One region of the Leptolyngbya sp. FACHB-261 genome, then DNA from elsewhere that is predicted to be linked to it. Evidence: predicted binding sites of a transcription regulator. Region 1 holds the regulator's gene; each other region holds the start of a gene.
The links. The regulator NtcA, encoded in region 1, controls nitrogen genes in cyanobacteria. The targets are predictions, from matches to a motif close to TTTGTANNNNNNNNTACAAA.
Positions count from the first base shown of each region.

Region 2: H6F94_RS04605 (acetamidase/formamidase family protein) is a predicted target of NtcA. The motif match lies at 2,688-2,707, and genes of this name have one in related genera.
Region 3: pirA (arginine synthesis PII-interacting regulator PirA) is a predicted target of NtcA. The motif match lies at 2,169-2,188, and genes of this name have one in related genera.

Region 1 covers NZ_JACJPL010000001.1:447,403-451,613, reverse strand. Annotated here, with positions in the region: gene H6F94_RS02055 (3'(2'),5'-bisphosphate nucleotidase CysQ family protein) at 821-1,675, opposite strand; gene ntcA (global nitrogen regulator NtcA) at 1,721-2,392, opposite strand; gene fabI (enoyl-ACP reductase FabI) at 2,648-3,424, shown strand; gene dps (DNA starvation/stationary phase protection protein Dps) at 3,557-4,084, shown strand.
Region 2 covers NZ_JACJPL010000010.1:73,572-77,782, reverse strand. Annotated here, with positions in the region: gene H6F94_RS04615 (metal ABC transporter permease) at 1-201, opposite strand, end outside; gene H6F94_RS04610 (metal ABC transporter substrate-binding protein) at 194-1,183, opposite strand; gene H6F94_RS04605 (acetamidase/formamidase family protein) at 1,190-2,536, opposite strand; gene thiL (thiamine-phosphate kinase) at 2,778-3,758, opposite strand; gene H6F94_RS04595 (peptidylprolyl isomerase) at 3,780-4,211, opposite strand, start outside.
Region 3 covers NZ_JACJPL010000004.1:98,064-102,274, reverse strand. Annotated here, with positions in the region: gene H6F94_RS03280 (NAD-binding protein) at 1-733, shown strand, start outside; gene H6F94_RS03275 (hypothetical protein) at 753-1,106, opposite strand; gene H6F94_RS03270 (thioredoxin domain-containing protein) at 1,435-2,046, opposite strand; gene pirA (arginine synthesis PII-interacting regulator PirA) at 2,290-2,460, shown strand; gene H6F94_RS03260 (adenylate/guanylate cyclase domain-containing protein) at 2,587-3,579, opposite strand; gene H6F94_RS03255 (DUF3120 domain-containing protein) at 3,748-4,211, opposite strand, start outside.

The DNA.
Region 1 (4,211 bases):
TAAGCGCGACGGAAAGCATTCTTACAAAAAAACTGAGTAACAGTGCTTAGTAGACACAGTGAACATCTTGCCAAATGTCCAACAGCAGCCTACTGCTAAGCTAAACCTGCTCAGTTCGCTCCCGGCGTCTGTCTAAGCAAGTCTGCAATGAATGAGATAGCAACCTAAGCCTGTAGCCGGTGAAAGTCAGAACCTAGAGGAAGATTGCCATCTACCCCGAGAAGTATTTACAATAGAGCGGCGGGTAGCTGAACCAAGCCGAGATAGTTTTTGCAGGCAAGTTTTGGCAATAGATGCATCAAGGTACTCCTCAGCTAGAACAGCTAGGGTGCGACTGAACTCTAGGCAAGTGGAAACTAGAAGTCCACCAGCTATATACAATCCTTTAGAGCGTTATCAGGAAACTCATCTAGCTGATTAGCAATCTGGCTAGGAGTATCTTTAACGTTCTACATTGGCTTATGCAACTCCTTGCTTAATACTGCAATCCATCTGCCCTAGACTGAGCAATGATATCCATAGTTGCAGATGCTCATATTCAACGGGTAGATGCAAAAAGCGTCAGAAGTTTTGGCTGCACAGCCTGATAATAAGTGACTAGTATTTTTACTGAAACACTCGAAATGGACTCTCCTCAGAGTCTTCATCAGCCAAAAAGAAAGTTGGCTGATGCCTCACTTCAGCTTCACAGAGCCTCTGATGTCAGGTAAGCAGCCTAGAGGTGCTGAACGAGGTTCAACACGAAAATCCCTGGAAGATTGAGGGGAGCCGCTGGCCTAAGCCTTGGTATAGCTTAAGCCAAGTTACCCCTCAGCCATTCTCATGTCACCTCTGCAAGTGCTGCTTCTGCCAATGCACAAAGCTTGTTATGGGCATGGCCATTGCTGGCCAGGATGCCGCCCCATTGGCTCACATCAGCGCGGTTGTACTCCAGCAGGCTGCCGTCAAAGCGGCTAACCTGACCACCTGCTTCCGTCAAAATTAGTTCAGGTGCAGCTAGATCCCAATCCTTGGGTGCGCTTTTGCCAGAGAGGGCTACGTAGAAGTCGGTCTCCTGCTCTGTGATCGAAGCGAACTTACAGCCAATGCTGCCAACAGCCCGCTGGTCCGCCTTTGGAAGTTTGGCCAGTAAGCGGTCTAGCTTGCCGTCCCGGTGGCTGCGGCTCACAATCAAACGCATTTGCTCAGGCTGCTGCCGGTCAGACACCTGCAAGGCATGAGCAGTGCCATCCCGAGTTTCTACCTGACTGCCCTGGCCTTGCACAGCGGTGTAGAGCTTCTGCACCATCGGATAAGCGACGACAGCCAATACCGGACGGCCTTGATGCACCAGCGCAATATGAACGGCAAACTCGCCAGTGCGGTCAATAAAGTCGCGAGTGCCATCCAGCGGATCAATGATCCAAACCCACTGTTTCTCAAAACGGCTGGGTACGTCAGCTGTCTCCTCGCTGAGGTAGGCAAAATGCTCATTGCCCAAGGCAGTTTGAAGCGTAGACAGAAGATGACGATTCACGGCTAGATCTGCAGCCGTAACAGGGCCGTCCTTCTTCTCGTCTACCTGCAAATCGCTGTGGCCGTTGTAGTGCTCCAGCAGAATATCGGCTGCGCCCCAAGCAGCGTTGCGGGCGATGGGGAGCAGGGCGGACAAATCGGGCATGAAAGTTGAAGTCATGGGTGCAGTCTAGCTGAAGGCTGCGCCTCTAGAGATCCTGAAAAATTAGGTGAAACGGCGGCCCAGCAGCACTGGATTATGGACCGTGATCTTTTTCTTATGAATTGAGATCATCTTTTGCTTACGCAAGTCGCCCAGCAGCCGAGTGACGGTAACTCGCGTAGAGCCAATAGCCTCAGCAATGGCTTGGTGCGAGAGCTTCAGATCCACGGTGACGCCCTCTGCGCCCGGCACACCAAAGTCACGGCAGAGGATCAGCAAGAAGCTCACCAGACGAGAGCCCATATCGCGGTGGGCCAGGGTCTCAATCATCATCTCGGTTTGCAAAATGCGCGAGGAGAGGCCACGCAGCAACACCATTGAGAGTTCTGGGTCTTCCTTGAGCGCTTTCTCCACCTGCTCAATCGGCACTGAAACCAGTTCCACCGGGGTGAAGGCCACAGAGTGATAGAAGCGGTCAGAGCGGTTGCCCGTAATCAGAGACAGCACGCCGAAGACACTGTTTTCGCGTAGCAAGGCGACGGTGATTTCTTCACCTGCTTCATAGACCCGCGAAAGCTTGACCGCTCCCTTGAGCAGAAAGTAAACTCGCTCCGCTGGGTCACCCGGGAAAAAGATTGTCTTACCCCGCTCGAAGGTTTCCACCATCGGCGGAAATAGACCATTGTTCATCTGGCGGAAAACCGCCGCTAGAGGCCGATCTTGGGTCACAACCATCGTTCCTTCCCCACCTCTATCCCTCCCGGTCTGGATGATCTCAAGGCTTGCTGAACGCCCTGACTAAGTTTTCATCACTTAAACCTACTCAAGGCTTGCGGTTTGTATTACAGGTAACCAATTTTGACCAAACGGTATCACAACAGACTTTAGTTTTGCTGAGCGGTGATACGAGACTGGATTCTGGAGCGGGAGAGAGGCAGGGCTGCTGTATCGTAAGATCTCGTCACGCCGCCACCCGATCTGGAGAGATCCATGCTTGACCTGACCGGAAAAAATGCGCTGGTCACTGGCATTGCCAACAATCGTTCTATTGCCTGGGGTATTGCCCAGTCCTTGCACAAGGCTGGAGCCAACCTCGCTATCACCTACCTGCCCGATGAGCGAGATCGCTATCGCGCTAAGGTTGCCGAGTTGGTCGAGCCACTAGCCCCAGATTTGCTTCTGCCTTGCAATGTCCAGAATGATGCGCAGATCGAGGAGATGGTCGCTGCTATTCAGGAAAAGTGGGGTCGCCTGGATATCTTGATCCATTGCCTTGCTTTCGTGAATAAAGAAGACCTCACTTGCAATTTCAGCGACATCTCCCGCGCTGGCTTTAATCAAGCCCTTGATATCAGCGCCTACTCACTGGTCCAACTGTGCGGAGCTACAAAGCACCTGATGACTCAAGGAGGCAGCGTAGTAACGCTCAGCTACCTCGGCGGGGTACGGGTGATCCCAGGCTATAACCTAGCTGGCACTGCTAAAGCCGCTCTTGAGTGCAACACTCGCTATCTAGCTGCCGAGCTGGGCCCCCAAAACATTCGCGTGAATGCCATCTCTGCCGGTCCGATTCGAACACTGGCATCCTCAGCAATTGGCGGCATCCTGGACATGATCCACCATGTTGAAGAAGTAGCGCCTCTCCGCCGTTCGGTTACCCCCTTGGAAGTGGGCAATACGGCTGCCTTCTTGTGTAGTGACTTGTCGAGTGGCATCACCGGCCAAATCATCTATGTAGACGGTGGCTACGAGATCATGGGAGCTTAATCTCACTCCGCCTACAGACGTGGTTTAAGCACGCTTGACAACTGCGCCTTTGACAGAGTAGGGCATTTCTTGCTAGACTAAGCGTAGTCGTAATGAGTTCGTTTTAGTATCTCTGCGACAGGAGAGTTAAAGATGGCAGTCAGTCAGACCAAGACGGCAAAGACCGCACAGTATCAGAGCCGCATCAACATCCCTGCTGAGAAGCGCACGCAGCTAATCGGCATGTTGAACCAGCACCTGGCCGACACGCTCGACCTTTACACCCAAGTGAAGCAAGCTCACTGGAACGTCAAGGGCATGAACTTCTACCAGCTGCATCTGCTGTTTGATGAGCTAGCGACGGAAGTGCTGGGCTTCGTGGATTTATTGGCTGAACGAGCGACAACGCTCGGTGGCATTGCCCAAGGAACGGCGCGCATGGCCGCAGAGGCCTCTGCCTTACCGGAGTATCCCCTGGGAGCTGTTGAAGGCAGAGAGCACGTCGAAGCCCTCGTCGAGCGCTACGGCCAGTACAGCAGCCGCATCCGTACGGCTATTGACGACTCTGATTCTCTAGGAGACAAGGACACCGCTGATCTCTACACCGAGATCTCGCGCGCCGTTGATATGCGCCTGTGGTTCTTAGAAGCCCACCTGCAATCGTCTGCAACCCTGGACTAGCCTGTCTAGTTGCCTTTAGCCTAGCCATAAGCAGGTATAAGGCAGGGGTATTTAAGATCCAATCGAGCCTAAATAAGTAACCTCCGTAGCCCTGTTTGGACTAGGGAGGTTACTTGAGCTTTCATTT
Region 2 (4,211 bases), on a different contig from region 1:
ATAAGCATAGGCCGCAGCTGACTGAGGCAAATAGCCCAGCATGAACGCAACCGTCGCACCCAAAGCCGAGATTTGAGCCAGGGCTAAATCGACAAAAATAATATTGCGGCTGAGCACATGAATGCCCAGGTAAGTGTGAATGCCCGTCAGAACCAAAGCCACCAGAAACGGAATGGTGAGCAGTTGTAGCGTGTCATCCATCGTGCAAATTCTGACTAAAAGCTTGGGCCAGGGTACGAACGTTGTAGTCAAACAGAGCGAAGTAATCTTCCACAGCAGGCAACGCCCCCACTGAAGACACTAAGGTCACGACGCTTGCGCCGGTCTTCTTGCTCAAGAGCTTAGGAATTTGCTCCGGCTCATAAGGCTCTTTGATCACCAGCGACACATGCTCGGCCTTAATTTCCCGGATCAGGGCGGCCAAATGAGTGGGGCTAGCTGGGACGCCTGGTTTAGGCTCTACATAGTCAATAATCTTGAGCCGAAAGCGACGGGCGAGATAGGGCCAGCTGTTGTGATAGGCGATGACCGGAATGCCCTGAAAGGGAGCGAGTTGCTGCTCCCAATTGGTTAGCTTGGCATCAAGTTCTAGCAGAAATGCAGTTCGATTAGCTTCATAGAAATCAGCATAGTCTGGGTCGATTTTTACCAGCCCTTCGACAATTGCCCCAGTCATAGTTTGGGCATTCAAGGGGTCGAGCCAATAGTGCGGGTTGCCCGCGCCGTGATTGTGCCCGGCGGTGGGAGCAAAGGTGGTGGAGCGCACCTCTAGCAAGGGAACGCCCAGGGAGGCATCGACATAGCCTTTGCCTCCCCGCTGCAGCTCAAGGTTGCCAGTTTCCTGGAGCAATTTATCGAACCAGAGATCGTGATCCAGGCCGATTTTAACGACCAGATTGGCGCCCTTGAGCTGCTGCAAGTTGGCCAGACGCGGCTCAAAGGCGTGAGGATCTTGGGCTGGCAGAGCAATGCTACTGGCGGCTACTCGCGTCCCTCCCACTGCTTCGACCAAACTTTGCAGATCGGAGGTGGTTGCGACGACTTTTATAGTCCCACTATTGATCTTGCTGTGGATGATCTCACTGTGTATCTCACTGCTTTGAGCTGCGGGTGTTGTTCCCCACAGGATGAGCCCTAGCAAGCAACAGCTCAGCAGCCGCAATAGCCCTTTGAATCGGATCATGTCAGATCACTTACGATTAGCAACCCAAATACTCTTGGGCATCAGGCAATGAACGCTCTTTGCCTCTGGGCTCATTTTGTTGACGCGGCAATCCATTCTCATGCTAGCCAGAGCATAAGCATCCAGGCGCGAGACTTTCTCTTTGTCCTGCAACAAACTCAGCATCGCCAGGGACGCGTTATCCATCACCTTATTGAGATCTGTGCCGGTGTCGCTAGTGACGTAGTAATCGGCATTACTGACCACGGGATAGGTCGTGCTCTTGCGGGCTCGAATATCTTTAGGGTTGAGACAGTGAATGCCTTTGTTGATGTTTACTACTTGAGAAATCCGGCAGTCTGAGACTTGGGGCATGAGTTCAGCCGCAGCCGTCGGCGTGATTTGGCGTTGCTCGGCTAAGAATTTGGCGGTTTCAGCTTTGACGTTATCTAGCGCTTTGTTGAGGTCACGGTCTACGCCAACCGTGATCCAGTGAGCCGTCGTTTCAATCTTGGGCCAATCCTGAGGTTTGCCTTTAATTACCTCTACATTGAGCACCATTTCTTTAAAGGCGGTCTCTAGGGCCGTCAAGTTAACCTCGCCGTTGCCTTGAGCCGCGTGAGAGTCACCTGTCCACAGCAAAGCCCCCTTCACGAAGACTGGGACATAGAGAGTCGAACCGGGCACAAAATCACGGATATCTAGATTGCCAGCATAGGGACCCGGCGGCACTGAGCTGTAGCGACCGGGCTCAGCTCGGGCAACCGCTAGCGTACCAGGAAAGGGCGCCAGGGGAATTTCAATGCCGGGTGCAAATTGGGCAATCTTTTTATCCATGTCCAGGTACAGATACTTGACCTGTCCATCGGGAAAACGATTGGGAAACTGACCAAACATCCCCGGAATATTAAAGTTGGCGGCATAGGAACGGGGCTCAATTTTGAGGATCTTGACCTTCAAAACATCGCCTGGTTCTGCCCCTTCAACGTAGATAGGGCCGGTCACCGTGTGAGGCCCCCGGCCAGGATTGTCAGTCCGCAGTTTTTTGAGTTCTTCGATGGTTTTGCCGGGCACGATCTGGTTATGGGAATGCATCATCGTTTCCAACACCACCGTGTCGCCTGAGGCAATCCGCATCACTGGCGCTTGAGCATTGTCAAACCAGCCCCACTGTGTGGTTTCTAAAGTGGCGGGCAACAAATGCACTTTGCCAGGATAGTTGGCCGGTGCAATTCTCAAGGTCTCTTGGGTGATTGCTGCCTGGGCTTGCTTGTTGTGCTGATAGGCAAAGGCACCAGTGCTAAAGGTAATGCCAAGCAGAATCAGGGCCAAGCCAACCCATTTCGGCAATCTCAAACTTCGAATTCTTTTCATCTAGCTCCTCACCCAGCCAACAAATGCAATAAAAAAACTGCCCCGCGATAACGTGGGCGCAGCTCGAACTAGCAGAGCCATGGCTCAAAGTCCGAACCCATAGGGCGAGACTTTAGCTCAGGTTCTATGTCTCATTGAAGACTGGCTGAGTTCTGTAATCATTAATACAAACCCGTGCCAACTCAAGGGTTGGGGCTTAACCTGAAGCCCTCAAGTTAGGCTCTGAAGTTAGGTCTTGAAGCTAAGCAAAATGTTGAAAGGCTTGAGCCTGGCTCAACTCTTGCCCCTGTAGATCTCGTACCCCACTACCCGCTACCACTTGCCCGATCACCGCAGCTTCCCCACCCAGCGCTGCTTGTAGCTGCTCAGCGGCAACTGGAGGCAGACACAATACCAATTCGAAGTCTTCGCCGCCGTAGAGTGCCCATTCCAGGGCTAGCTGGGGCTCCAAGGCTCTGGGTTTGGGAATCGCCTCTAGGTCAATCTGCAAACCAACACCACTGGCTCGGGCAATTTGCACCAAAGCATCGGCTAGACCATCGCTGCTGTCCATGCCGGCGGCCCGGTCGCTCACAGCCCACAGCTTGGGCAAGACATCCAGGCGAGGCATGGGTCGCTGATGGGCTTGCTGGAGGGCCTGTCGCTGCTCAGGGCTCAGGTCTTGGCCCCAGTGCGACTGGAATTGTGGCTGGAACTGAGGCTGGAGTAGCAGTTCTAGTCCTGCCCGCGATGCCCCATGCACACCGCTAACCAGCACAGCATCTCCAATCTTGGCGCCGCTGCGTCGGATCACTCGCTCAGGCTTGACTTGGCCTAAAGCCGTCACCGCTAGGGTGCGCACACTCGAACGGCAGAGATCACCACCCACCAGCACCGTACCGTACCGATCCAGGCAGGCTTTGAAGCCGCGATAGCAGCCCTCTAGCCAGGCCACGGGCGTCGTGGGCGGCAGAGCTACACCAATGACCAGCCCCAGCGGTTGCGCTCCCATTGCGGCCAGATCTGAGAGGTTCGCGGCTGCGGCTCGCCAGCCGACATCTTCGGCTGCCGTGGTTGTGTCGCTGAAATGGACTTCGTCAACCAGCACATCGGTGGTGACCACCAGCTCATGACCAGGCTGTACCGGCAGCAGGGCCGCATCATCTCCCACCACGCCAGGTGGGCAATACTGCTGCACCAAGGCCAGTAGGCCCTGCTCTCCTAGGTCTTGAGCTGTTTGCATGTTGACCTCAGGCGGTTGAACTCAGGCCGTGGGCTGAACCAGGTTTTCAGCGCCGCTCACCACCCGTGCCGAAACGATCTTGTCCCCTTCTTTGAGTTCGCGCAGGACTTCGGCCCCTTGCGTGGTGTAGCCAAAAATTGCGTAGCGGCCATCCAGCAGATTGCGGCCAGCAGGCGTGAGTTCCGGCTCGAATAGAAAGAAGAAGAACTGTGAGGAGCCGCTATTGACATCACTTTCGGCTCGGGCCATCGCCACAGCCCCGAAAGAGGAAAACGGCAGCACTGGGTCTAGGCGAAACAGACCAGCATCTTCAGTGGTGATGCCATAGAGCAGTTCCGGTTCTCCCTGTAAGCGCACTTCTAGAGGTACCGTGCGCAACTGGCCAGTTGACGGATCAACAAAGCCCTGATCTGGTCCAGCGGGGTCGCCGGTTTGCAGGACGTAGGACTCTTC
Region 3 (4,211 bases), on a different contig from region 1:
AGGGCTACAGCAGGTGGCGATCGAACGAGCCCACAGCTTGCTAGCTGCAACTAGCGACGATTTGATCAATCTGGAGATCTCTCTGCTGGCCCGTTCTCTCAATCCAGGCTGTCGTTTGGTCATTCGCACCTCCGATGCCCGTTTCAGTGAAGACGTTGCTGGTCTACTGCCGTTTGCCCGCATTCTTTGTGTTCCTGTGCTGGCAGCTAAAGCCTTTGCTGCCGCGAGCCTAGGTGAAAATGTACTGGCACTATTTCAACTGGAAGAGCGAACCGTTCTGGTTACCGAATACGAGGTAACAGTTGGCGATAACCTGCATGATCGACTCTTGGCTGAGGTAGCTTACGGTTACTCAGTCGTGCCCGTACTGCACCAGAGCCCAGGTGGCAGCGCGACGCTTTGCCCACGCTATGACAAGGGGCTGCGCTTGCAGGCGGGTGACCGCCTAGTCGTTTTAGCAACCTCTAGTAGCTTGCAAAGTATTGAGCAGGGAACCATGCTGCCGCGCCAATGGCATCTCACCTTGGAGCAGATGCGGCCTAATGTTGACGCTTTGGATGTCGTGCAGGTTCTGACTCGGCATCTCGATTGCAATCTCAACCACGCTCAAGCACTGCTGACTCGCCTACCGCGGGTCCTGCCTCAACCGCTTTATGCTCTTCAAGCTTACCGACTCCATACAGCCCTAGAGCGTTGTGGGGTGCGCACTAGTATCCGTGACTGGAAGCTTTGAATCCTAACCTCTAGAACCTCTAGTGAATGTAAGCCTGAAAGCGTTGGGGTAACTCCAGATCCATTGGCAGTTCAGCATCGTAGCCAAACTTACTGATTAATGTATCGAGGTCGGTCAAGGGCAGATTCTGGCTTCGATGCGTGGGGGAGCGACACTGGAGCCAAAGACTGTAGCCCCGAGGGGTATGAACCAGAACTGCCAGCTCTTCTCGCTCTAACACTTCCCGACAGGCGCGCACGGCAGCGCTCATTTGGTTACTTGGAAAACAGCCAGCATAGCGGTAGAGCTGGCTTCGGTAACATAAGCCTAGTTGCTCAGCCTTGCCTGTATGAATGCGGCAAGGCTCTACAGCAGAACGTTCCAGAATCAACACAGAGAACACCTACGACAGGTTGACCCAACAAAGGGGGTTGTTATTTTGGGTTTACGCTTCTGAACTCGCCTCTGAAGAAGCAGTCCTTGAAGCTTTAAGCCGGTCTAGACACCCTTGCCTAAACAGGTTGACCCCTTCCACTAACCAGTGCTGGTCACCCAAACGGCATTAATCGAGCGCAGACCCACTTACATGGGTCCTGAAAGTAAATGGGCTCTGAAAGTGCGTCGAGGCCAGTACCCAAGAGGGCTAGCAGCGACTGACACTATCACTAATCCAGCTCATACTCTCGCCAGCAAGAGCTAAATTTACCTCCCCTTAGAGGGATTTAAAGACCATTGCCGTGAGCACGAGGGCTAGTTTGGTCCACTTTCACCCGACTAACTTCTGGACTGCCCGAGGTAGGAGATTGGAAGGTTGAGGTTTGCCCAGCTGGCCGTTGGACCTCAGGCAATTGGGGTTGAGCCATTGCAAGGGCCTGTAGGTTGCGCTCCATGACCAAGCGGGGTTGTTCCCCGATAGCAGAGGCCAGCTCTTGATTGGCAGCGTCTAGAAAGACGAAATGAGGAATGCCATCAACCTGATAACGGCTAACTTCAGGTAACCACTTGGAGTTGTCAACATTGAGCATCACAAAATTGATCTGCTCTGCGTAGCGCTGTCGCAAATCCGCCATCATTGGGGCCATTGCCTGACAACTGGTACACCAATCTGCGTAGAACTCCACCAGGGTGGGCAGTGGATTGGTTTGTGCGACCTCAATGGGTACACCGGTTTCCGCCATCGTGTTGAGTGAGGTGCGACTGCCCTGCAACCGGACTCCCCAGAACAGGCTGGCACTTAGCACCACAACAGCTAGAGCAACCAGAAAGTTTCGTAGCCAACGGCCAGTCGTTGCTGAGTCTGTCGAGACAGTTGGGTCAGAGGAAGGGCCGGACATAGGGGGCAATTAGCAGGCACTCTGCTCCAGAGACGTCAGTTTCTAAGTGTAGCGAGGCCCTTGTTAAATTTTTCTGACTTTCTAAATAGAACCTTGGTCTGACGCATATGATTCGGATGCTTATCGTAGCCTTCGCTACAAAACCCTCAAGGCTTTATCTACAGGAGGACTCAGCCATCTGTAGTAGGGTTTTTAGCTTTGAGGGTGATAAGCTAAGCAGGTAAGCATAGCCCAGATAAAACAATGAGAAAGCTCATAGCGAACAAAATTTCACCTCAAGCCCAAGCGCAAGCCCAGGCTAGTCACCGTGTCAGCATGATGGCCTCTCTAGAGCGCCGGATGGAAGTTGCCCGCAGCAAAGGCGATACTCAACTGCTGAACCTGCTGGAAGCTGAGAAGCGTCAGCTCAGCTAAATTGGCCGGTCCAATTCCTGTACTTGTGCGTCAGCAATTGCCAATCAAAAATTTATTGAACACTCCCATTACGCTTGCATAAAAAGCCCCAGAATCTCTCTGGGGCTTTTTATGCAAGTTGGGCTTTTAAGTACTAAACCAGTCCAGGAAGGTATCTAGGTCTGTAAAGCTAGCGGCATAGGCTAAGGTAGGGTTCTCATAGCCCTTGAGCCGAACTTCGTGCTGTTTGAAAGGGGCGGCGCTGCCAGCGATCCCAGGCTTCAAACGCCCATAAGCAGTCTCACCCAAGGCAATATCAAGACCGATTTGTTTAGTGGCTGTTTCCAGGCGAAAGGCTGCATTGACCGTGTCGCCGAGCGCGGTGTAATCAGGTCGATCTCCGCTGCCCGTATTGCCAACCATGGCATAGCCGGTATTCACCCCCGCGCCTACGCGTAGAGCAAAGGGCAGAGGGTACTGATGGTTGAGTTCTAGAGTCATGTGGTGGAGCGCCGAGAGCGCCCGAAACACCGGTAGCAACTCATCAGTGCCAACGTCATGGCTACCGTGGATCCAGACCGCCATCACTGCATCGCCGATGTACTTGTCGACCCAACTTCCGTATTCACGGATGATCTCGCCAGCATGGCGGAACCAGGTGCCAATGACCTCCGAGAGCAGTTGCTCATCAAGCTGTCGTGTAAGGCCGGTGTAATCGCGGATGTCGACAACCAGCACAGAAATCAGGCGACGGACGTGCAGTGTCGCTGTCGCTGTGAAATCGTCGGAGTTATCTAGCCCGATCGAAGAGTCTGGGCCATGACTGATATCAGGACAGTAGAACTCCAGCTCTGTCTGTCCGAAGGTCAGCCGGTCGCCGCTGTTTAGGGTGACGGGAATACTAACCCGCCGTCCGTTCACAAACGAGCCATTACGACTGCCCAAATCAATCAGGTAGTACTCGCCGCTTTCCATGCTCTGGAGCATGGCATGGTTACGTGAGATCCAGCGGTCAGACAGGACAAGTGTATTGTCTTCACTGCGACCAATCGTCCAGCAGTTGCTGCCCACTAGGGGAACCTGCCGTTCGCCGGACTCATTACGCAGCAGCAGGTGAGGAGTGGGTTGCGAAATCACCACAGGGTCGAAAAACGAAAGTCAGCCTTCTCTACCTATGATGCATCCTGTCCGAGCGAGGTTGTCTCCGTACAAGCATCTCTAATTCCAAGTTGGACTCAGAAATGGGATGCATGTCTGGCTCTTTCGCCCTGGATCTGTAATGCTATGCGACCTGGTACTGAGACCGATTTAAGCCCAGCAGGCAGCCAGCCAAAACAAACCATCTACTAAAATCGTACTCAAAACTGCACCGCCAAAGGCAGCCCAATGCAACGAGCGTTGTCTTAAAGCAATGACACCAATGCTCAGCAACAGCGTGGCCAAGACCGCAGCCCAAGCTACACCCCAGGGTGTTTGTACCTGCACTAGAGCGCTCCTAAAGATTCCAGCGGCTAGCTCTGGCTCAGAGCGCATCAGTTGCCGCCAATGGGGAATGACCTGCACTAGGTAAAAATAGGCGTCGGTAACAACCGTGCCGACCAATGAGCCTAAGTAGAAGTAATTGCCGACTCGTAGTAGAGGATGGCGAAGTTTCCACAGCGCAAAGGGAACGCCTAGCGCCTCTAGCGGCAGGTGCAGTAGGGGTTCCGAGCGTAACCAGCCCCAGTAAAGTCCTCCCGTCAACCAGGTCAAGGCAAAGCCCAGTAACAAGC